3 regions of the Paenibacillus sp. FSL H7-0714 genome follow, and region 2 is predicted to be linked to each of the others. Evidence: predicted binding sites of a transcription regulator. Region 2 holds the regulator's gene; each other region holds the start of a gene.
What was found. Region 2 encodes Rex, which represses fermentation and respiration genes when NADH is low (regulators of the CRP and FNR family bind a similar motif). Its sites were predicted from a motif close to TTGTGAAATATTTCACAA; they were not measured.

Region 1: adhE (bifunctional acetaldehyde-CoA/alcohol dehydrogenase) is a predicted target of Rex. The motif match lies at 5,883-5,900, and genes of this name have one in related genera.
Region 3: NST34_RS03525 (flavocytochrome c) is a predicted target of Rex. The motif match lies at 4,090-4,107, and genes of this name have one in related genera.

The regions. Positions count from the first base shown of each region.
Region 1 is NZ_JBBOPT010000001.1:5,209,972-5,217,841, forward strand. It holds gene pflA (pyruvate formate-lyase-activating protein) at 1-454, opposite strand, end outside; gene pflB (formate C-acetyltransferase) at 672-2,933, opposite strand; gene adhE (bifunctional acetaldehyde-CoA/alcohol dehydrogenase) at 3,187-5,808, opposite strand; gene NST34_RS23375 (ABC transporter substrate-binding protein) at 6,209-7,672, opposite strand; gene NST34_RS23380 (carbohydrate ABC transporter permease) at 7,805-7,870, opposite strand, start outside.
Region 2 is NZ_JBBOPT010000001.1:4,947,848-4,955,717, forward strand. It holds gene NST34_RS22095 (3-hydroxyacyl-CoA dehydrogenase family protein) at 1-869, opposite strand, end outside; gene NST34_RS22100 (AAA family ATPase) at 1,003-2,505, opposite strand; gene NST34_RS22105 (hypothetical protein) at 2,498-3,040, opposite strand; gene NST34_RS22110 (cell wall elongation regulator TseB-like domain-containing protein) at 3,448-3,966, opposite strand; gene NST34_RS22115 (amidohydrolase) at 4,136-5,437, opposite strand; gene NST34_RS22120 (redox-sensing transcriptional repressor Rex) at 5,424-6,077, opposite strand; gene dinG (ATP-dependent DNA helicase DinG) at 6,209-7,870, opposite strand, start outside.
Region 3 is NZ_JBBOPT010000001.1:782,957-790,826, forward strand. It holds gene NST34_RS03515 (ATP-binding protein) at 1-462, shown strand, start outside; gene NST34_RS03520 (hypothetical protein) at 455-1,360, shown strand; gene NST34_RS03525 (flavocytochrome c) at 2,198-3,988, opposite strand; gene NST34_RS03530 (sensor histidine kinase) at 4,261-5,850, shown strand; gene NST34_RS03535 (response regulator transcription factor) at 5,825-6,607, shown strand; gene NST34_RS03540 (DUF4855 domain-containing protein) at 7,009-7,870, shown strand, end outside.

The sequences.
Region 1 (7,870 bases), 260 kb from region 2:
CAAGCTTCAAGGTCCGATCATTAGATTTACCAGTTAACTTAATGTGTGCTTCTTCATCAATATGCTTCAAGTCAAGCATCACCAAGTCCGTAACATCCAATAAGTCATTAATCTTGTCACCTTCGTTGTAACCATTACTATCTAGTGTAGTGTGCAAATTCCAACGCTTCTTAACTTCCGTAAATAACTGCTTTACAAATTGTGCCTGCAAAGTAGGTTCTCCACCGGATACAGTCAGTCCGCCTCCGGAAGAACGATAGTAGTTCAAATAAGGCTCGATCTCGGAAAGCACTTCTTCGAGACTCATTTCTTTGCCTTCATCTAAAGCCCAAGTATCAGGGTTATGACAATATTGGCATTTCAACAAGCAGCCCTGCATGAATAAGACAAAACGAATACCAGGCCCGTCAACGGTCCCAAAGGTTTCCAAAGAGTGTATGCGACCTTTAATCATAGGATGTCATCCTTTCGCCACGACAGACTAACAGTCCCTCTTTCACGAAGAAGCTCCCTGTCCTTGAGACTGTCATTCTCCTTAATCGCGGCTGTGAAATTTAAAATTTTAACCATTCTCAAACAAGATATTACCGCCCTTGAGACAAGGGCGGTATCTTCCTTGCAACTATTTCAATGTAGAATTTAAATCAAAGATCTTTATAAATAGGAACGAATTACATCGAACCATGGAACGTACGGTTAATTACGTCCATTTGCTGTTCGCGAGTCAGCTTGATGAAGTTAACTGCATAACCGGATACGCGGATAGTCAATTGTGGATAGTTCTCTGGGTGATCCATAGCGTCCATCAGCTGTTCACGGTTAAATACGTTAACGTTCAAATGCTGAGCGTTATTATGGAAGTATCCGTCCATCATGTGTACCAGGTTAGACTTACAGGATTCATCGTCTTTACCTAGTGCCTTAGGTACGATAGAGAACGTATTGGAGATACCATCTTGTGCATCGGAGTAAGGCAGTTTGGCTACAGAGTTCAGTGAAGCCAGAGCACCTTTCTTGTCGCGTCCGTGCATTGGGTTAGCACCTGGTGCGAATGGTTCGCCTTTTTTACGTCCGTCAGGTGTTGTACCTGTCTTCTTACCGTACACTACATTCGAAGTAATGGTCAATACCGATTGAGTTGGCACAGCATCACGATAAGTTTTGTTTTTACGGATCATTGTCATGAAGGTTTCAACCAATTCTACTGCGATGCTGTCTACAGCATCGTCATTATTACCGTAGCAAGGGAATTCGCCTTCGGTTTCGAAGTCAATTGCAATACCTTGTTCGTTACGGATCGGTTTAACCTTCGCGTATTTAATAGCACTCAGCGAGTCAGCTGCAACGGACAGACCAGCGATACCGCAAGCCATCGTACGCAGAATGTCGCGATCATGCAGTGCCATTTCGATACGTTCGTAAGAATATTTGTCATGCATATAGTGAATGATGTTCAAAGTGTTAACGTAAGTCTTAGCCAACCACTCCATCATCGGTTTGAAGCGTTTCATTACTTCGTCATAATCCAGATATTCAGAAGTGATCGCTGGGAATTCCGGTCCAACTTGTGCTCCGGATTTTTCGTCTTTACCACCATTAATAGCATACAGCAAAGCTTTTGCCAGGTTGGCACGAGCGCCGAAGAACTGCATTTGTTTACCGATACGCATTGGAGATACGCAGCAAGCAATAGCATAATCGTCACCCCAGTATGGACGCATTAGATCGTCATTTTCATACTGAATTGCACTAGTTTCGATGGAAACCTTAGCACAATATTTCTTGAAGCCTTCAGGCAATCTCTCGGACCACAGAACAGTTAAGTTTGGTTCCGGAGCTGGACCCAAGTTGTACAGGGTGTTCAGGAAACGGAAGCTGTTCTTGGTAACACGAGTGGTTCCATCTTCAGCCATACCACCGATGGATTCAGTTACCCAAGTAGGGTCGCCGGAGAACAGATCATTATAGTCAGGTGTACGCAAGAATTTCACGATACGCAGTTTCATTACGAAATGATCGACAATTTCTTGTACTTGTTCTTCAGTCAAAGTACCTTCTTCAATATCGCGTTCTGCATAGATGTCTAGGAAGGAAGAAACACGTCCCAGGGACATCGCCGCACCATTTTGTTCTTTAACTGCTGCCAGATATCCAAAGTATACCCATTGAGTAGCTTCCTTGAAGTTCGTCGCTGGTTTGGAAATATCCATACCGTGAGCTGCTGCCATTTCTTTCAATTCGCCCAGTGCACGAATTTGCTCAGACAGCTCTTCACGCAAACGAATTACTTCTTCTGTCATGGAATCAACTTCAAGCTCAGCTAGTTGTTGCTTTTTGTCTTTAATCAAGAAATCAATACCGTACAGAGCAATGCGGCGGTAATCGCCGATAATACGTCCACGGCCGTAAGCATCAGGAAGACCTGTGATAACGCCGGATTTACGTACTGCTCTCATGTCTGGTGTATATGCATCAAATACGCCTTGGTTATGCGTTTTGCGAATGTTCGTGAACATGTCGACGATGTTTTGTGGAAGCTCGAAGCCATAAGCCTTCGTAGCATCGACCATCATCTTGATCCCGCCGAATGGCTGAATGGAACGTCTGAAAGGAGCGTCAGTCTGTACGCCTACGATTTGTTCCTTGTCCTTGTCAATGTAGCCTGGAGCGTGTGAAGTGATTGTGGAGACAGTATCTAGGGAAACATCCCATACGCCGCCTCTTTCTCTTTCTTCCTTGCTCAGTTGAGAAATAATCTTCCATAGTTCAGTTGTGTTACTAGTAGGACCTACGAGGAACTCTTCGTTACCTTCATAAGGCTTAATGTTACTAGCAATAAAGTTGTTAACGTCAACTTTCTTGGACCATTTACCTTTTGTAAAACTTCTCCAACCGGATTTCACTTCATTTACTTCTTTTTCAATCACCGACATGCTAAATCCCTCCATCTATATTTATTATATTTGTAGAGATCGCGGGCTTGAAGGTTGATCCCGTGTCTCGTGATCCCCAAAAAGATGTGGTTGTTCCAAATTTCACAATCAACATTTCATATGTGGGACCGTTGTTTATATAAACATTCTAGTTTATTTTCTATAAAAACACTGTGACAAATATCACCTTTCGAGTGATATTTGTCACCTTTATCTAAGTCCACAACTATCCTATTCTCTATTTAACCACTTATTAATTATCAAATCTTCCGTAGAACGCATTACGGTATACATCAGCAAGCTCAGATACCAGTGGCAGCTTAGGATTGGCAGTTGTACATTGATCTTCAAACGCACGGTCAGCCAAGTAATCTACGCGGGATTCGAAGTCCTTAGGATCAAAGCCCAGTTGTTGGAACGATTCTTCGATGCCCAATTTTTTATTCATATCGCGAATAGCATTGATCAGGCTAGTTACACCTTCTTCAGTTGTGCGAGCTGGCAATCCCAGAATACGGGCAATTTCAGCATAACGCTCATCAGCTACGAAGTGCGAATATTTAGGGAACGAAGCGAACTTCGTAGGTTTTTTAGCATTGTAGCGGATAACGTGTGGCATAAGGATCGCGTTAGTACGACCATGAGCAGTGTGGTACTGTCCGCCCCATTTATGCGCCAAACTGTGGTTAATACCCAAGAATGCATTGGCAAAGGCCATACCAGCAAGTGTTGATGCGTTATGCATTTTCTCACGTGCTACTCTGTCGCCTTCCAGCGCTGATTTTTCAAGGTATTGGAATACCAGTTGAATCGCTTTAATAGCTAGACCATCAGTATAGTCACTCGCCATAACAGATACATAAGCTTCGATAGCATGTGTCAATACGTCCATACCTGTATCAGCAACTGCAGTTTTTGGCAAGCTGTATACGAACTCTGGATCAATGATAGCCACATCTGGAGTTAACTCGTAGTCAGCCAAAGGATATTTGGTGTGCTGTTCAGTTGTTTTATCGGTAATAACTGCGAAAGATGTTACTTCCGAACCTGTACCCGAAGTAGTTGGAATCGCTACAAACTTAGCTTTGTTACCAAGTTTAGGGAATTTGTATACCCGTTTACGGATATCCATGAATTTTTGTTTCAGACCATTAAAGTCTGCGTCTGGATGTTCATAGAATAACCACATTCCTTTTGCAGCATCCATTGGGGAACCGCCGCCAAGTGCGATAATGCAGTCCGGTTGGAATCTGTTCATCATTGCAGTACCTTTTTCAACTGTAGTTGTCGATGGATCTGGTTCAACTTCAGAGAACACTTCGATAGCTACAGGAGTTTGACGTTGACGCAGGTAATGTTCAACTCTTTCAACATATCCAAGCTTAACCATCATTGGGTCAGTGATAATTGCGACACGTGTGATATCAGGCATTTTGGTCAGGTACTGAGTAGCGCCTTTTTCGAAATAGATCTTGTCAGGTACTTTAAACCATTGCATATTCACGGTACGACGATTCACCCTTTTCACGTTGATCAAATTGATTGCTGTAACGTTTTGCGACACGGAGTTACGACCATAAGATCCACAACCCAGAGTCAACGAAGGGATATTAGTGTTATAGATATCGCCGATCGCACCATGTGTGGAAGGCGAGTTAACGAGAATACGTCCTGTTTGCAGACGGTTAGAGAACTTCATGATTACTTCTTCGTTGTTGGAGTGGATAGCCGAGCTATGTCCCATACCACCAAATTCAACAATTTGAGCTGCGCGTTCGATACCTTGATCTGCATTTTTAACTTTGTAGCAAGCAAGAACCGGGCTTAATTTTTCAGCGGAAAGTGGATATTTAGTGCCTACACCTTCAAGTTCTGCTACCAGAATCTTTGTGCCGGCAGGGACTTGAATGCCACACATTTCAGCAATTTTCACTGCGGATTGACCTACGATTGCTGGGTTAACCGCACATTTATCTACATTCATTGCTCCACTAGTCAGTTTGGCAGCTTCTTCTTTATTCACAAAGTAGCATCCATTAGCAATCATTTTCTTCTTCACTTGATCGAAGATTGGTTCTTCGATAATAACAGCTTGCTCGGAAGCACAGATCATACCATTATCAAATGTTTTAGAAAGAATGATGTCCGTTACGGCTTGATCAATATCCGCGCTCTTTTCAATGAAAGCAGGTACGTTACCAGGGCCTACGCCAAGTGCTGGTTTACCACAGCTGTAAGCTGCTTTTACCATTGCAGAACCACCAGTTGCCAAGATAAGAGCAACGTCTGGGTTGTTCATCAATGCGTTTGTCTTGTCCATTGTTGGCATTTCAATCCATTGGATACAGTTCTCAGGAGCGCCAGCTTTCACGGCAGCATCATGAAGAATTTTTGCAGCAGCTGCACTACACTCTTGCGCAGATGGGTGGAAACCGAATATAATAGGGTTCCGTGTCTTAATCGAAATCAACGCTTTAAACATCGTGGTGGATGTAGGGTTGGTTACCGGTGTGATACCCATAACAATTCCGACGGGTTCAGCAATTTTTTGGAAGCTATCATAAGCGTTGTCTTCAATAACGCCTACTGTTTTATCGTATTTAATTCCGTGCCAGATATATTCAGTTGAGAAGATGTTCTTCGTAATTTTGTCTTCGTATACGCCGCGTCCAGTTTCTTCTACGGCCAATTTTGCGAGGTACATATGTTTGTCGAGTCCAGCCAACGCCATTGCATGAACGATTGTGTCAACTTGCTCTTGGTCTAGCGCCATGAACGCCTCATGCGCTTTTTTTGCTTTATCCACTAAATTCTGAATATACTCTTCAGCGGTAACTTGTTTAACTTGGGCGGCGACTTCGTTCTTAACTGCCATCTCCCTCGTCCTCCTGTCAATTTTTAGTTGTTTTTCTCTACACATTTATCTTATCACATGATTTCCACCTTGTATAGTGAAATCTTTCACAAAGTATAAAGTTTTTTTGATTTGTTTTCAAAGCGCTTTCATTCGATCATATTATAGTCTTTTTACCATATTATGTGTTATAAAACCCTTTAAATCTTAGAATTATACTTTAATAAGCAAAATTTTAGCTCCTTTTTATTCCATATATCTAAAATCAGTACACAAAAATGTATTCTCTTCATCACAGTCAATTACGATTTTTCTACACCGCCATAATTTCCAATTGATTATCACTAATTCTGAAGATTTATAAATTTATAAATCTTCACAACAAAAAAACGACCCCAAAGGGGCCGGTTTTTGCATTAAACTATTCCGCTTTAATCGTATCAAAGAATTTCTCTTGCACTGTTTTAGCTGCTGCTTCTAACTGGCTCTTGGAATCCGTTCCTTTTTTGGAGAACAGCTCTTGAATAACATTGGACATGGTTGCGTAATAGTCCTGTGTGTTGTATTGAGCTTCAGGTTTACCATCCAAAAGTCCCATAATGTCAGGGCTATATTGGTATACATTTGTGTACTTGTCATAAACCGCTTTGGTCTTCTTACCAAACTCAGAATCAGCTGAGTAGTAGTCTAAGAGCGGCGGGATAAAATATTTGCCATCGGTTGTACGTTGTTGAAGAATTGCATCCAGTGCTTCCAAACCTTTGTCAGAGAAATAATCAAAAGTAATGTAGCGGAATGCCATTTCTTGTTCATCTGGCGTAGCATTTGGATTAATTACTAGATAGTCACCACCAAGTACCCCTGTGTGCTTTCCGCCTTTTTCCATAGCTGGCATAGGATACGTAAGCACATCCTCAGGTTTCAGTCCACCTTGGTTCAACGCTTGCTCGATAACGCCATCAGATCCGGCCATTACCATTGCTGTACGACTTTGTTGGAACGCACCTACAGCATCCCCCCAACCAAGTGCCCAGTCCTGAGGAATCGCGTTAGCTTCCCATCTAAGTTTCTTGTAGAAATCCAGTGCTTTAATGCCAGCATCGGAATTAAATGTAGCTATAACCTTACCGCCTTCAATCTTTTGAATCTCTCCGCCAGCTTCAAACAGGAAGTTGGTCCAGTTCCAACCTGCTTCGTTCCCCTTACCCATTGGAGCAATACCGGAAATTCCTTTTTTGGCATCAGCTACACCTTTAGCCGTATTCAGCATATCATCCCAAGTCCAATCCATAGGCGGAATGGCTACGCCTTTTTCATCCAGCATTTTTTTGTTGATCATAGTGGTTGTTACATAACCTTTTTGTGTTACTCCGAAAACTTTGCCGTCGATGATAAATTGATTTTGAAGCACTGTGTTAATTTGATCTTTAAATTCATATTTGTTCCATAAATCTGTGATGTCAGCAACCCAGCCCTTTTCAACCAGGAATTTAGCTTCTGTAGCAAAAGTATTAAAGAAGGTTGGTGCTTCATTCGCAGCCATCTTAATTCCGATTTCACTTACATTGTACTGCCAGTCGTCTTTAACGATTTCTACGTTCGGATATACCTCTTGGAAACGTTTGATTTTGTCGTCTTCCTGTGCTCTTATTTCAGTTAAGTCAGGTGTTGGATAGTGAATCTTGATCGTCACTTTTCTTTGAGTAATGTCATCCACTGGTGCATCTGTAGCGGTTGCTGTATTATCCGTTACCGCATTTGTTGGCGCAGCAGATGCTTCCCCGCCTTTGTTCCCCGCTGTGTTTCCGTTATTGTTGCCGCTGCAAGCAGATAGCAACGATCCGGCTACAAGTACGCTTAGTAGAACGCTAGAGTACTTACGCATTGAAACTCCCCTTTTCAATTCATAATTATCTTACATATCGATCATAAATTAGAAACCGTTTACAAACGAGGTGCATTTATATTCCTTTCATGTGCATGTTTACGATCCATGGTTAAATTCGTCGATAATTGCTTATCCCTTCACTGCCGACAAAGCAACCCCACGCATAATGAATTTCTGGAAAATCAAGAAGACAAT
Region 2 (7,870 bases):
ACACGGTCACCATCCTTGTCGTACTTGAAGAAGCCTTCTCCTGATTTCATACCCAGTTGTCCTGCACGTACCATCTTCTTAAGAATTGTAGAAGGACGGTATTTCAGTTCTCCGTATTCACGGAACATATTTTCGAGTGCCGCAAGTACCGAATCCAGGCCAAATCTGTCAGCCATTTCAAGCGGTCCATATTGGAATTGATAACCAATACGCATAGCATCGTCAATATCCTGTGCGGAGGCAACGCCTTCTTGCAGCACATGCATAGCTTCATTGATAAACAAGCAAATGAGGCGTGATGTTACAAATCCTGGGGATTCATAAATCATTACACCTTTTTTCTCAACAATCTCATCAACAAAGGATTTTGTATCTTCAAAAGTAGCATCTGAAGTTTTCAGACCACGTACGATTTCTACAAGATCCACTTTAGCTACAGGATATATGAAATGCATTCCGATCACGCGTTCCGGATACATCGTAGAACTTGCAAGTTCAGTCAAGCTAAGTGTTGATGTATTGCTGGCAAGAATAATGTGGTTCGGGCATACTTGATCCAATTGATTCAAAATCTTTTTCTTTTCTTCCAAATCCTCAACAATGGTTTCGATAACCATGTCACAAGAGCTGAGCTCCGCGAAATGTGTCACTTTTTGAATGCGGCTAAGAATCAGCTTCTTCTCAGCTTGAGTGATCGCCCATTTCTCCAGTTGCTTATCTAGACTTGTCTCGATCATTTCGTAAGAGTAGTCCAGTTTCTCCGCGGTTTTCTCCACTAGTAATACATCCAGGCCTTTGGCTGCTAACATTTCAGCAATACCTTGTCCCATTGTGCCACCGCCGATGACACCTATTTTTTTGAAATTCATAAAAAAGTCTCCATCCTTTCAGGTATCTATACTTTTGTATTGTACCTTGTCTGTCGCAAAAATTTATAAAGCCCGACATATAATGATATCTTAGCATGCCTGAAAAGTAAAAAAAAATAACCAGCATAAATATTTATGCTGGTAAAAGGACGCTGTCACGAAATTGACATCGAAATTGCTCTCCAGAGAGTACTTCTTCCTTCATTAAAATGTCAAGAGAGTAATCAAATACATTTCGTTGCTTTTCAAGGTGCTCACGAGTGCGTGTCATCAGTTCATCCAATATCTTACTATTTTCCTTCATAAGCTCTTCAGTGGTAACCATTTCCAGCTTAGCGATACCCAGCGAAGTTAAACCTGACTTCATCATCGTTTCCACAATATTCAGCGCCTGATCGAAATCACCGCGTGAACCTGTGCTTCGTCCACCATAATACATTTCTTCAGCAGCTGCTCCACCAAGTGCAATCATAATCTGATCTTCGAGATAATCTTTGGTGTACAAATACTGCTCTTGCTGAGGATTATGTCGCACATAACCAAGGGCTTGCCCACGCGGAGTCAGCGTAACCTGACTAACGCTTCCGGGACGAAGGAGCTCTGCCATGATGGCATGTCCCAATTCATGAATGGCGACTCTCTTTTTCTCTTCATGATTTGTTTCTCTATCCGTTTTTTCACCCATCATTACCTTGTCAATCGCCATCGACAGATGCCGCTGCTCAACTTTCGTCAAGTCCTCACGCATCATATAAATCGCAGCCTCATTCATGACACTTTCAAGCTGAGCACCGGAAAAGCCATAGGCTTCTTCAGCGATTTTGTCGAGACTCACCTCTGTATGAAGTGGCTTATTCTTCGCATGCAATTCGAGAATCGATTTGCGGCCCTTTTTGTCAGGCATGTCCACTTGAATATGACGGTCGAAGCGTCCAGGACGTAACAATGCTGAATCAAGCATTTCTTTCCGGTTTGTTGCAGCTACCAGCAAAATACGCGGAGTTTCGTTATTATAAATACCATCCATCTCGGTCAATAGCTGATTTAAGGTCTGATCATATTCACGTTGCTGACCGCCTTCGCGCTTACCGCCAATTACGTCAATTTCATCAATAAAAATAATGGCACTTTGTTTGTTCTCCTTAACAGCACGGTTACGAGCATCCTTGAACAAATCGCGGATCCGACCAGCCCCGACACCAACATACATTTCTACAAATTCACTACCTGATGCAGCTACGAATACGGAGTTTGTATAATGCGCTGCTGCTCTGGCCATAAGGGTCTTACCTGTTCCTGGAGGGCCAGTGAGCAGAATCCCTTTCAAAGGACGAATCCCAAATTTACTAATCTCCTCGTGCCGGATCAAAAAATCGAGTGCCTCACGAAGCTCTTGCTTCGCATTGTCTTGCCCACCAATTTCTTCAAAAGTGAGCTTTGAAGGCCCTTCCTTCTGGCGTTTCTTCCCCGCACCAGCGTTCACCGTAAGCCCGCCACGCAAATGAGCAATTATAAGTAATGCAGTAAGCATTCCAGCTGCTATAACAATCGGGAATATATTAATACCTAAAAAAGCCATGAAAATAAACAGCACAGGAATAAATCCGAGTAAAATTTCTTTAAGGTACTTAGGCATTATTCCATACCCCCAAGGTCGCAGGTTTTCGCGGCAAAATAATAAATTTGCTTTCTTTTCCATTACTCAAGCTTACGTACACATTGTTGTCGTCGATATCAGTAGATGCTATCACATCTTTAAATTCCGTATTTTGCTGTTTCAATCTATCAAGTTCTGTAGGTATAATCGTATATTTACGGCTCTCCATGGCTTCAGCTACAGAGAACATCGCTTTATCCCAGTAATCATCCAATAGTTCACTTGAATTTTGCTCCACATCGAGTTTAAGTTTACGTCCTTCAATCACTGATTTTCCTTCTTTGGATACATACGATACTAGATCACGTAAATTCGTGCCCGGCTGCAAATCAAGTTTCAAAGTGACCTCATCGCGGTTAATACTAATATGTGAAGTATTTACTCCCTCAAATCCGGTTACAATCTTTTGGAGCGGTTCCTGTAAAGCAAACTGACGATATAAAAAGAATCCTCCGAATAATAGCATAGCCGACAGTAGAGACGTTATCAGTACAGGTACAAGACGTAATTTCAAGAAACGTCCTCCTCTCAAAGATGAAAAAATGTAAACAGAATGATCCAAAGTCATAGCTGCTAAGAGCTCATCAGAGCCTGACGTTCTACTAACACTGTTCTAATTACAAACAGTAGTATATCACAGGTGTATATACTATATTGAAAAAAAGTGTGAAGATATTTAAAATTTTATTTTTTAATTCTTTCCATTTTATTAAATTTATTGATTTAATTCGACAAAAAAAGGGCTGTTACTCTTAACTAACAGACCTTTTTTCGTATGAATCTTTAAATACCAATACATAAAAACTACTCTTATAGTATATCACAATTCGTGTACTTATAGTATATCAAATAATATGTCATTTTAAAAACAAGCGAACCATAAATGGTCCGCTTGTTTCTCCTATAATGCTTTTGTTTAATTTAGCGGCTAGGTAAACTGTAACCTTCACCCATTCGAGCCCCATCTGAGAACCGATAAAATTGATAATAATATCGACCGCTTTGTTTATAAAAAAGCTGCCAAGCATACTCCCCGTTATATACTCCTGGCAACAACCGCTCAATGCTGATGTCCGGAAGATCGGCTTTTATAAGGCTACGCATTTTCGCTTCAGAGGTCCCTTTACTTAGTTCTTCAGCATATACTGCGTCGGTTCCTTCAGCAAACTTCCCGTCTACAGTAAAACGTACCCAAACCATCAACTCGGTCCCGGCTTCATTCTTCCCTGTTAAGACCCAGTACACCGCATTATCATCCCACACGGATTTCTGCGCTTTGGTTACCTCTGTCAGACCAGCACTGGTTTTAGCGACATCCTTAGCGATATCTCGCTCGTTCCATTGATCTTTCATAATATAAGCATAGAACTGGATAAGTCCGAACAGAAGGAGCAGAATCAGAACTGACCCCAGGAGGATCCATTTTTTCCTTTTCTTCAAGGTACAGCTCCCTTTCTAGTAATATATCTTTTTTGATTATATAACACACCTGTGTGTTTATCCAAAGTTTCATATCCAATTCAATGATCTAATTATCAGAAACACAAAAGGCTGTAACTTTGCAATCGCAGAAAGTCACAGCCTTTCAGTTATTCGTTATGATCTTAGACTATCGTTTAAGCAGTCCATCAAATGATTCTTGCGCCTTACGACGGATTGCTTCCTCATCTAGCGTTACACATTCTCCATGTTTTACAACCTGTTTACCATTCACCCATACATGCTCAACGTCCTTGGCGCTGGCAGAGTATACAGCATGAGACAACAGATCTGTGTGTGGTAGCAAATGCGGCTGGTCTATATCAATCGCGATAAAGTCCGCTTTCATGCCAACAGCGAGTCTACCCACATCATTTAAAAAGATAGACTTTGCGCCATACTCTGTAGCTATACGCAGCGCTTCCGGAGCTGGGACAGCCGTCGGATCACCACTTACACCTTTATGGATGAGGGCTGCAAGACGCATCTCTTCAAACATATCCAGGTTATTATTGCTTGCCGCACCATCTGTACCCAGTGACACCTTCACACCAGCCTTTAGAAGATCCGTAACCCGAGCCACTCCACTAGCCAGTTTCAGATTACTTCCTGGGTTATGAGACACGCCTACATCATGACGAGCCAGTATCTCGATCTCTTCATCATTCAAATGAACGCCATGTGCAACAATAGACGGACGTGTGAACATTCCAAGCTTCTCTAAATGCGCTACAGGCCGAAGTCCGTAATCCACCACATTCTGCTCCACTTCGCGTTTGGTCTCGGACATATGGGTATGCATCGGTAAATCCAAATCATGTGCCGCTTGTACAAACTTAACAAAGAAGTCCGGTGGGCAAGTATATGGGGCGTGTGGCGAGATCATCGTCGTAATTCTACCATCAGCCTTACCATGCCAATTTCGTGCAAAAGAAATCGCTTCCGCAAGCTTGTGATTTTGTACTTCCTCTGGGCATAATCCGATTACGCCTCTCATCAGTACGGAACGGATGCCTGATAATTCGACTACCTCTGCTACTCGATCCATATGATCATACATATCCAAGAAGGTTGTAGTACCACCTTTTAGCATTTCCAGTACCGACAAGGAGGTTCCCCAGTATACATCTTCTCCAGTGAATTTCGCTTCCATCGGCCACATCTTCTCTTGAAGCCACACCTGAAGTGCTAAATCATCTCCATAACCACGAAGCAATGACATTGCGGCATGGCCATGTGTGTTTACCAGACCTGGCATAAACAGCAGACGACTGCCATCAACAACTTGCACATCATCTTCCATTAAAGGTTCTTCTTTTCCTATGTAAGTGATCAAATCATCTTCAATAGTCATATATCCGCTCAGAACCGGCTCATCCGTTCCCGGAATAAGAAAACGCCCGCCCTTAATAATCGTTTTACTGCTCTTCATTTCCGCTTTCTTCCTTTCCGTCTTTCAAATAATAAGCAAGGCTTTGCAAATCCGTTGTAAAATCGGCAGCATGAACACGGATATTCGATGGTGTTTTTAGAATCACTGGTGCAAAATTCAAAATCGCCTCAATGCCAGACTCAATGAGAATATCTGCTACATTCTGCGCTTCTGAATCAGGCACAGTAATTATCCCAATTCGAATACCTTGCTCACGAACCGTCTGACCAAGCTCCTCCATCGGTTGAACGGTAAGAGAGTTGATTTTCCGCCCTACCTTAGGTGCATAGGAGTCAAATATAGCGGTAATCTTCATAGTATCTTTCAGATAAGCATTGTAATTAGATAATGCATGTCCAAGGTTACCAGCACCTACTAAAGCCACATTCAATTGTTGATCCAGCTTCAGAATATGACGGATTTTTTCAATAAGATAAGTTACGTCATACCCGATACCTTTTCTACCAAAGTCTCCAAAATAAGCTAAATCTTTACGAATTTGAGCAGGATTTAAATCAAGTTTTTGTCCTAGTTCTTGTGAGGAAACGGTTAATATTTCACGTTTCTGGAGATCATTCAAGAAACGCAAGTACACAGGAAGTCTGCGAACAACGGCTTCTGATATTTTATCCGATTTCATAATTTACCTCCTAATTTAAGTGATATTCTGTTCAAATCCTATCGAAATATCTGCACCTCGTCTCAAGGAAGAGCGGTATTCTTATACCGCCCTTCCTTGTAGAGTGATTAATAAGATCGATGACGTTCTTTTCAAGAAACGCCTCCGTCTTCCAACCACTCCGCTATACGAGGAACCATTTGATCCGTAAGCATATGCTCCATTTTCGGGCCAGGCAACGAATAGAGGAAATACTTCCCATAGTGAGATTCGATCACCCTTGTGTCATACACAATAACAATACCCCGATCTTGCGCTGTCCGTACCAGCCTCCCAAATCCTTGCTTGAAGCGAATAACCGCCTGAGGAACAGACAACTTCATGAACGGATTCTTTTTCTGGGCTTGTAATAACTCAGACTTCGCTTCCGCTAGGGGGTGGTTTGGCGGTTGAAATGGGAGCCTCACGATGGCCAAGCATGTTAATGCTTCACCTGGAATATCTACACCCTCCCAAAAGCTGCTTGTTCCTAACAGTACAGAAGCTGCACTGTCCTGAAAACGGCGGATCAGCTTGCTACGGCTGCCCCCCTCCACGCCTTGACCTAGCACCGTGATCTCTTGTGAGGCTAGAGCCTCTTTCAGAGGATCGTAAACCTGGCGTAGCATCTTGTAAGAAGTAAACAGGACAAGCATCCGCCCACGTGTTGTAATAGCTGCTTCTGCTAGTGACTGTACGAGTGTATCGACAAATCGGGCATCGCCTACACTCCCCTTCACACTAGGGAAATCCCGCGGAATAACTAACAGCGCCTGCTCCCGATACTTAAAGGGAGAAGGCAGGAGTGACGTCATCAGACGCCCCTCTTCCGCAGCTTCATTAAGTCCGAGATTATCAATCATAAACTGGAAAGATTTATCCACAGAGAGTGTCGCCGAAGTTAGCACGATACTTTTCTTCTTGTCGAAAAACAGCTCCTTAAGCTGAGTACTAACATCAACAGGAACGGCATACAGCTGTAGCGATTTACTGCGATAATTTCCATTCGCCTCCAGCCAATATACTACATTCTCATCATTTAATCCCATAAAAAACCGTACTTGCTCACGTATCGAAGCTAAATCCTTAAATAAGCCGCTAATATCGGTAACTAGACTATCTGAGGAAGATTGACCTTCTTGATCTCGCATCTCATTAAGCATTTTATCACCTTTACGGATAATTTCGCTTAATGTCAGATTCATAGTATTCTCTAAAGCAACCAATTCATCCCAATCTTTCGGTTTACGGGTAGGAAGTAGCCGCATGACTAACTGGCCGGCTTCTCCCGCCGCTGCATCGCTACGTTCCGGCAAGAGGCTGAATAGTTTATCACTAAGCAGATCCCAGGTTTCTTTTACGGTAAGCAGGTCCGGATAGATTCTATCGATCACTCCGCTCCATTCAGAAGCTTCCTCACTGCCTGATGACTGAAGCATTTGGCGAAGTGTAGGAAGTTGGCCATTTCGACTATCCTTATAAAGACGCGATAATGTATGTGCCACCGTGAAATGCTTCATATGCATGCCTAAATGCTTGCCAGCCACGTCCTCCAGATGATGGGCCTCATCTATTACAAGATGTTCATAAGCGGGAAGTAGTTGATGCCCAGCCTTAACATCAGCGAAAAGCTTAGAGTGGTTCGTAATGACCACGTCTGCAATACCAGCTTCATGCTTAGCCCGATGATAATAACACTTACGGAACCAAGGACACGAGCGACCCAGACAAGAATCGGTATCGCTTGCCACCGTCTCCCAAAAATCTCCGCCACG
Region 3 (7,870 bases), 4.2 Mb from region 2:
GAACTGCTTGCTCAGTGGGGCATAGCTTCAGAAGAAGAACTTCTCAGGGCGCTGTCAAATAACGTTTTTGGCTCTGCCCAAATTCATCAATCTACAAATAGTGCTGAGCTCTTTAGTTATGTTAAGAACATTCTTAATCGCTCAAGAATCAATATTGTCAACTTTTTGTATGCACATGATGATTACGAGTTTGACAAAGACAATCTTCAGTTTATAGCAAATACGATCTTTAGAGTTCGTAAATTAGGGCAAGAAATTTACGTTATTGCCAGGCCTTCAGATTTTCAACAAATAATCTTGTACTACGATACCGAAATTGATCTACTGGATTTCGATAAAGACTGTGAGCTGTGGGTGGAGAATGGAGTTGATCCAATCCCAAAAAAAATTACTCTTGGCAGAATACTGAAGTTGACAGGGGTAAACAAAATTCCGTTAAGGAGTTTAAAGGACAATGATTGATAGAGACACAATCAGTACGTTGTTAAGTACAACATCATCAAAAAATTTAGTCGGTGTAGGCATGGAGTTGAAGCCTTATGAATTGGCATTGCTTATGTTGCGTTGCTTGGATAACTCAGAAGAATACGGGTATATTGTGATGGGTGTATCCAAGCTCATCAACAACTACGCGGTTGATGGATTAAGTCCCACGACGAAAGACAGAGCTAAAGAACCCATTGCGACTGCACTGAACCTTATATCCTTTGCAATCGAAGCAGAATACGAAAACGTAGATATTAGTGGAAGAAATGTATTTGTAATAAAGTTAAGAAATAGCCACAAAGCTCTTTCCATGAATTTTACAAAAGATCTCGGCTCGCAAGAATCTTTTGTCAAAAATCTAGTTTTGGCTTGTTCCAATTTACAAGCAAGAAAGCATTATTCTGATGCAAATGAAGATGAGCGTAACGACTATATCGGTGACATACTTGGAGCTATCGGTTATACCATAAAAGACCAAACTAGGCGTGGAAGTTCTTCGTCGGGCAAAGATTCTGGTGAACTAGATATATTCGTGTCAAAAGACGGACTACCGTTTACTGTTATTGAAGCAATGAACCTTGATTCTTTAAACACAAGCAATATTAACAAACATTTGGATAAGATTTTTTCATATGATACTTCAGGAAATAAATTCAATGTATGCCTATCTTACGTCAAAATTGCGGACTTCAATTCGTTCTGGGAAAGATATTCTGCGCATGTGAGGAATCACAGCTATACTGCACCTTTGCTCTCATCAGATACAAGTATTGATGATGAATATCGGTATTCTGAATTAAGAATAATGAAAACCAATCACAGTCGATCGGGTAGAGCGGTTAGCTTGTATCATATTTGTGTCAGAATTCATTGATTTATATTATTCTCAATACCCCATTAATTTAACTTTAAACCTAAATTACGAAAGCCCATAAAACCAGGCATTTAAGAACAGCAGACTTGGAGATAGCATCCAGTTATGGAGTCTGGATTGGTACTTGGCGCCAGTTGGGGTTAGATAAGCGTAACGTCCCTTCTCCCCACATTAAGGGGCAACGGGAAGTATTAGTATACACACCGAGATCGATAGAGCAACAAAGCTGTTAAGGAAAATTCTTTAAAGTGAAGCCTTCTCGAATTTATCTCAAAAAGAGCAATTAGTGGAGAATACATATCTAGATACAATAAATGGTATGATTAAAGAAACAGTTATTTAGACTAACTTTCGCAGTAATAAGAATCCTGGCAGCGATGAGGTCATCAGTAAGGGACAAATTGATGTGAAATTGATGTAAAACATCAACAGAAATGCACCTAAATCAGCATCGCGGAACGGATGAGCATTGTTGAAAAGCCTGTCAAATCAAGGTTTCTGCGGATTGCAACAGCCCACATCCTAGTGTTACATGTTCCCGCATACGGTGCATGTGGAGTCGGTAGCTTTGTTGGTGAGGAACCCTTGTCAAGTAGACACTAAATAATTGGACAATATTAATTCCACTAACGGAGAACGATAAAATAGCAGAGAGTTAGACGAGCGTAGCCCCTAGGCTCCACCATAAAAAACCGCCCTGTTCGCAATGTTGCTTACAGGGCGGTTTGCTATGTCATAGAGGGCAGCTTGAAAGTTAGCAGTCAACCTGCACTCAACAAACTATCTTGCATTTTTTTAAGGCTAACTTATTAATAGAGCAGTTACACAAACATAAGATTACTCTGCTACAACTTGTTTACCTGCAATCCGGCCGAATGTGAAGATATCAGCGATGGCATTACCGCCAAGACGGTTTGCACCATGAATGACCCCTGTTACTTCACCTGCAGCGAACAGCCCAGGGATGACTTCGCCTTTTTCATTCAATACGCGAGTCTTCTCGTCGATCACCAATCCGCCCATTGTATGGTGAACGGATGGTACAGCTTTTTCAATGTAGTAAGGGCCTTTTTCAAGAGATTTCAATCCACCGCGATGTTTGAAATCAAGGTCTTTACCTGTTTTCGCATAATCATTTACTTTATTAATCGTTTCTTTCAAAGTGTTCACGTCAATTTTAAAGAAATCAGCCGCCTCTTCAATCGTATCGGCTTTAAAGAGCAAGCCTTGTTTAACGAGTTGATCGTATTCGTCTTTATGAACTTCGATCGTTTTACCAATATCCTCAATGCCTTGATTCCATAATTGATACGTATATCCGCCCGTTTGGGCAAGAATTGCTTTAGAAATAACGTCACGACGTTCTAATTCCTCAACGAAGCGCTTGCCTTCTTGGTTAATCAGGATCGCACCATCGAAGCGGGAGTCTGCAACCAGGGAAATAACACCTGTCTCAGGATTACAGATTGGATACGTTTGAATACTCTCCATGTTTGTCAGTTTGGCGCCAATCGTTTCTGCCATAACGATACCGTCACCTGTAGATCCTGGTGTATCGGTAGACATATATTTTTCATCCATTTTAGGATTATATTTTTTACGCATCTCTACATTGGATCCAAAACCACCGGTAGCGATGATGACGCCTTTGTTCGCATGGAATGTGATCTTGTCGCCAGTACCTGAAGTCGCAGTTACACCTGTTATTTTGCCGCTTTCGTCCTTCAGCAAGGTTTCGGCTTTCATATTCGTTTTGATCGTGATTTGATCAGCGTCTGTTTTGGCTTTTAACTTAGTAATCAATTCAACACCTGTATGACCTACAGGAATCAACGCACGTTTTCTGGAATGGCCTCCAAATTGGAACAGATGATCAGGTAAGAACTCTACCTTGATCTCATCGCGCAGCCATTCGGCAGATGTTAGAGCATTGTCGGCAAGAATACGAACCATCTTTGGATCCCCGAGGTTGTCTCCGCCTTTCATCGTATCATTATAGAACAATTCAGCCGTGTCATCTGTGATGCCTAGAGCACGTTCAACCCAGTTGTCCGGCGCATTCATCTCACCACCGGAGATCAATGTGTTGCCGCCAACAGCTGGCATTTTCTCGAGCAGAACTACATTAGCTCCAGCGCTGTTCGCTTCGATAGCCGCACTAAAGCCAGCACCCCCGGCACCGATGACGACAACATCATAGGTTTGCTCGGCTTCTTCTTTGTCTTTGTTTCCACTGACTGCAGCGCCAGCGACAAGGGTAAGTCCAGACTTCGTAATTGCATCTTGAATGGCTTCGAGATATCCTTTGCTTGTAACCGTAGATCCGCTAATGGCATCAACTTTTGCGCTGTTAGTTGCCATGACATCTTGCTTGAGCTGCGTATAAACAGGTTCTGCAAGTACTTCATTTTCCTTATGCTCTGTTACTTTAATGTCAGTGATCTTGTTATCTAATAAGGAAACTTGTACTTTAATATCGCCATGTTTACCTTGCCCAACTCCTTCAAAGACTTGAACTCCGTTTGCATCTGCAGCGGGTGCTGCATCTTTACCGCCGCAGGCAGCAAGCGTGAACATAAGACTGAGGACTAGTAGAATAGATAACAGCTTTTTCGTGTGAGTTCGCATAATATCTCCTTCATTCTGTTGTGAATTGGTTACATACACTAGGGAGAGGAAGATTTGCTAGGCAAATCCCTTATCTCTAGCCTAGACATGAATGTTATTTCATGTGAAAATATGCACAAGACCTATTATAGATTTAGTACAGCATTATGTATTTGCACAGATTAGCGTTTTTTTGTCTTTTTCGGGCATGTAAGAAACGGATATTGTGAAGGGCTATGATTACAATGAAATCAATTCACTTAAAAATTACGTTAATCGCAGGAGGCTGCTTCTTGCTGCTGTTCGTTGCATTGCTTGTAACAATATATTTGGAGATGAACCATACGGTTGTCCCTTTGAATAAGAACTTAACGCAGCAAGTGGTTAATGCACGCAGCGACCAGATTGATTATTGGTTTAATCAGCGCATTGGAGAGATAGACATGCTTGCTTCTCTAGCTTCGGACCATCAGTGGACACGAGATGAATTGCTGCAAGAGATCGATAAGTTCGAGGTGAAGAAGCAAGTAGAGTACGAATCCATACGCGTGGTGGATATTCACGGAAATTCCTGGTCAGCAAGGGACAAGCCTTTTTCGATACTAAACCGACCCTACTATCGAAAACAACTGCTAAATTCAGATTCCAATTATGTGGTGAGTAATCCGATCGTATCCAAAGCGAATGCAGTTGAAATCGTCGTCATTCTCTATCGCGTGAATCCATCGGTGAATGATGAAGTAGCTTATATTGCCGCAGCCGTCTCCGTCAAGAAGATGAAGGAGATTGCTCAAGATGTAATGCTATATGACCAGTCAGGCCAGCTTATCATCGATTGCAGAGAGCTGGGTGAAGGAGATGGAGCGGAGGATGCAGCAGATAAGAAGAACATGAGTGTATTTGAGGCTCCAATTCAAAATGTGGAAGGCTGGAAGCTAGTACTCGAAGTACCGAATTCAAGTCTATCGCTAGCGGTGATCAAAACCCAGCGGACTGCATTGCTGGTAGGCGTTCTTATCGGTAGTGCGTTTATCGTCTTTCTGATGCTGCTTGCTTCTTCCATTATTCGTCCAATTCAGTCGCTTCGCCAGGTAATGGAAAATGTGCAGAACGGCAACCAAACCATACGAGCAGATGTTACGCGCTCGGATGAGATCGGCGATCTTGGGCGAAGCTTCAATGACATGCTTGTTCAATTATACGCTGTGGAGCAGGACCGAAAGGAGATGGAACTCAGACTGATTCATGAGCAGATCAAGCCGCATTTTTTATACAACACATTGGATACGATCCAGTGGATGGCAACGGAACATGGAGCAGACAATGTGGTGGAGATGGTGGAAGCGCTTAGCGCGTATTTTCGATTAGGGCTTGGCACAGGCAGTCCCTACATTCTGCTTGATCAGGAGTTGTACCATGTCGAGAGTTATCTTCATATTCAAGGCGTACGATATGAGGAGATTCTGGACTACGAGCTTCGATATGATGAAAAGCTTGCTCAGTGCCAAGTCGTTCGCTTCATGCTGCAGCCGTTGGTAGAAAATGCGATTTATCACGGGATTAAGCCACTTGGGGATCAAAAGTGCAAAATTTCGATCACAGCATATAAACAGGTCGATTATTTGGTCATTAAGGTTGAAAATAATGGGGTTATGATTCCTGAAGAGAAGCTTGAACAGATGAATCAAGCCCTTCTTGATGATAAATATGATCGTTCTGCCACAGGCTTTGGGCTATACAGTGTAAACCATCGCATTCGACTAGCTTACGGGGTGCCATATGGCCTTGCAGTGAAGAGCGAAGATGGCATTACCGTTATGGTCATTCGAATACCTTTGGACGGGGAGTGGAATGAAGATGTGGAAGATTGTCATCGTCGATGATGAAACGATCATTCGCAAAGGCTTGCGACAATACATTGAGGAGAGTCCGTATCTTTTTGAGGTTGCAGGAGAAGCGAAAAGTGCAAACGAAGCATTGAATATGGTGGAGGAAGCCCCACCACATGTATGTCTTGTGGACATCAACATGCCGAATATGAATGGGCTCGATCTGATGAATATATTGCGCGAACGCTGTCCGTCGGTTCTGGTTGTCATCATCAGCGGCTACGATAACTTTGAATATGCGCGTCAAGCCGTGCAACTGCAAGCATTCGATTATGTATTGAAACCTGTGCCGAAGAGTGATCTGAACAAGCTGCTTCATCGGATCGATGAGCATCTTCAGGCAAAATATCCTTTGCATTCACATGAAAGCAGGGTGGATAAGGAGCTGGGGCTTCCCGGGTATACAGGGGATGGAACAGTGCTTATCCAAAAAGTGATCGAGTATATTGACAGTCATTATCAGGATCCGGAGCTGTCTATTACTAGAGTAGCAGCGCTATTTCATATCAACCAAACCTATCTTAGCAAGCGTATGAAGCAAGAAATCGGTGCTTCATTCCTTGACTATGTCACCGAGCTCCGGATATCGAAGGCGAAGGAGATTCTGGATGACGTAATGCCGAATATCAAAATCGGGGATCTGGCCGTGAAGGTAGGGTATAAGAGCCAGTACTATTTTAGTCGTGTGTTCAAAAATAGAGTCGGCTCAAGCCCCTTAGAGTACAAAAAGCATCCGTTCGGTTATGGATAGGGCATCAATTTAGTAGAACGCCGCAGTAATTAGGCGCCACCATATATAAACACGACGCAGCCTCGAGGGGTTGCGTTTTTTATGTGGCGGATTGTTTAGAGGACATTGATAGAAAATAGGTAGGACCTTAGGAGGTAAGCGCTATCTTTATACCTATAAAAACGCGACGTGAAGGCCTTCATGTCAACAAGTGTATACCCAATGTCATTAATTATCTATTTGAAAGAAAGGCCACTTTTCATAATGTTACTATAAGGACATTGACATATGTTATAAGCTTCTATGACGTGTCGGAATCTCGGAAGGGAGGAAAGAGCATCGAGGTAAGCTGAAATGGAAGCGCATACCATTTAGGAGATTGATGTTTCTTGACTCAAGAATCAGAAGGGAGTTCGTACGATATGAAGAGGAGTAGACAATGGGTAGCTCTCATCATGGTTGCGATCATGATCGTAACCATGATGCCGATCGCGCAAGCGGAAGAGGCGCTGCCGCCTACACAGACAGAGGAACAGACACCAGCGAACCCGCCGGGCGAAGCCGATCCGGTCGAGGTGACGAATCCATCACACCTACCGGGAGCGGGTACGGAGGGTGTTATTGCGTCAGTGTATGGGGCGGTATATCACAATCTTGCAGCGGGCTTATCTTATGAGTGGTCGCGAGAGCCGGAAGCTTCCTATCCGGATGAAGGCAACACACTTACGGATGGTATATATGGGGCAAGCAATAGATCCGACGTAGCATGGGTTGGACATCATTTGGGTAAGACACGCGAAGTTGTGTTTGATTTGGGGGCGAAGAAATCACTCACGGGTATTAAAGCCAATTTCCTCGAAGATTGGCCAACGAACAATGTACTCGTGCCACTCACGGTATCGATGTACGTCTCTGATGACAAGGTGAACTGGGGACTGCTCAAAGACAATGCCACGCAGAAGCTGTGGAATGATGGTAAATACACGGAGACCTATGTGTGGGATGGCAGCAAGGACGGTATTAAAGCGATCGGCCCAGATGCGAAAATCGCGTATGCTCGGTACGTGAAAGTAACATTCACAATGCATACGCGTGCAATGACCTTCGTGGATGAGATTGAAATCCTCGGTGAAGAGGGCAAAGTTGCCGGAGCCGTAACTGTTCCAACGCATACGCCGAAATTCTTGGCGGCAGGCGAAGCGACAGCGGGTATAGAGCATCTTGGACTTTTGTATAACGGGCAATATGCGAATGACTTAGGCATCTGGACGAAAGAACGGATCA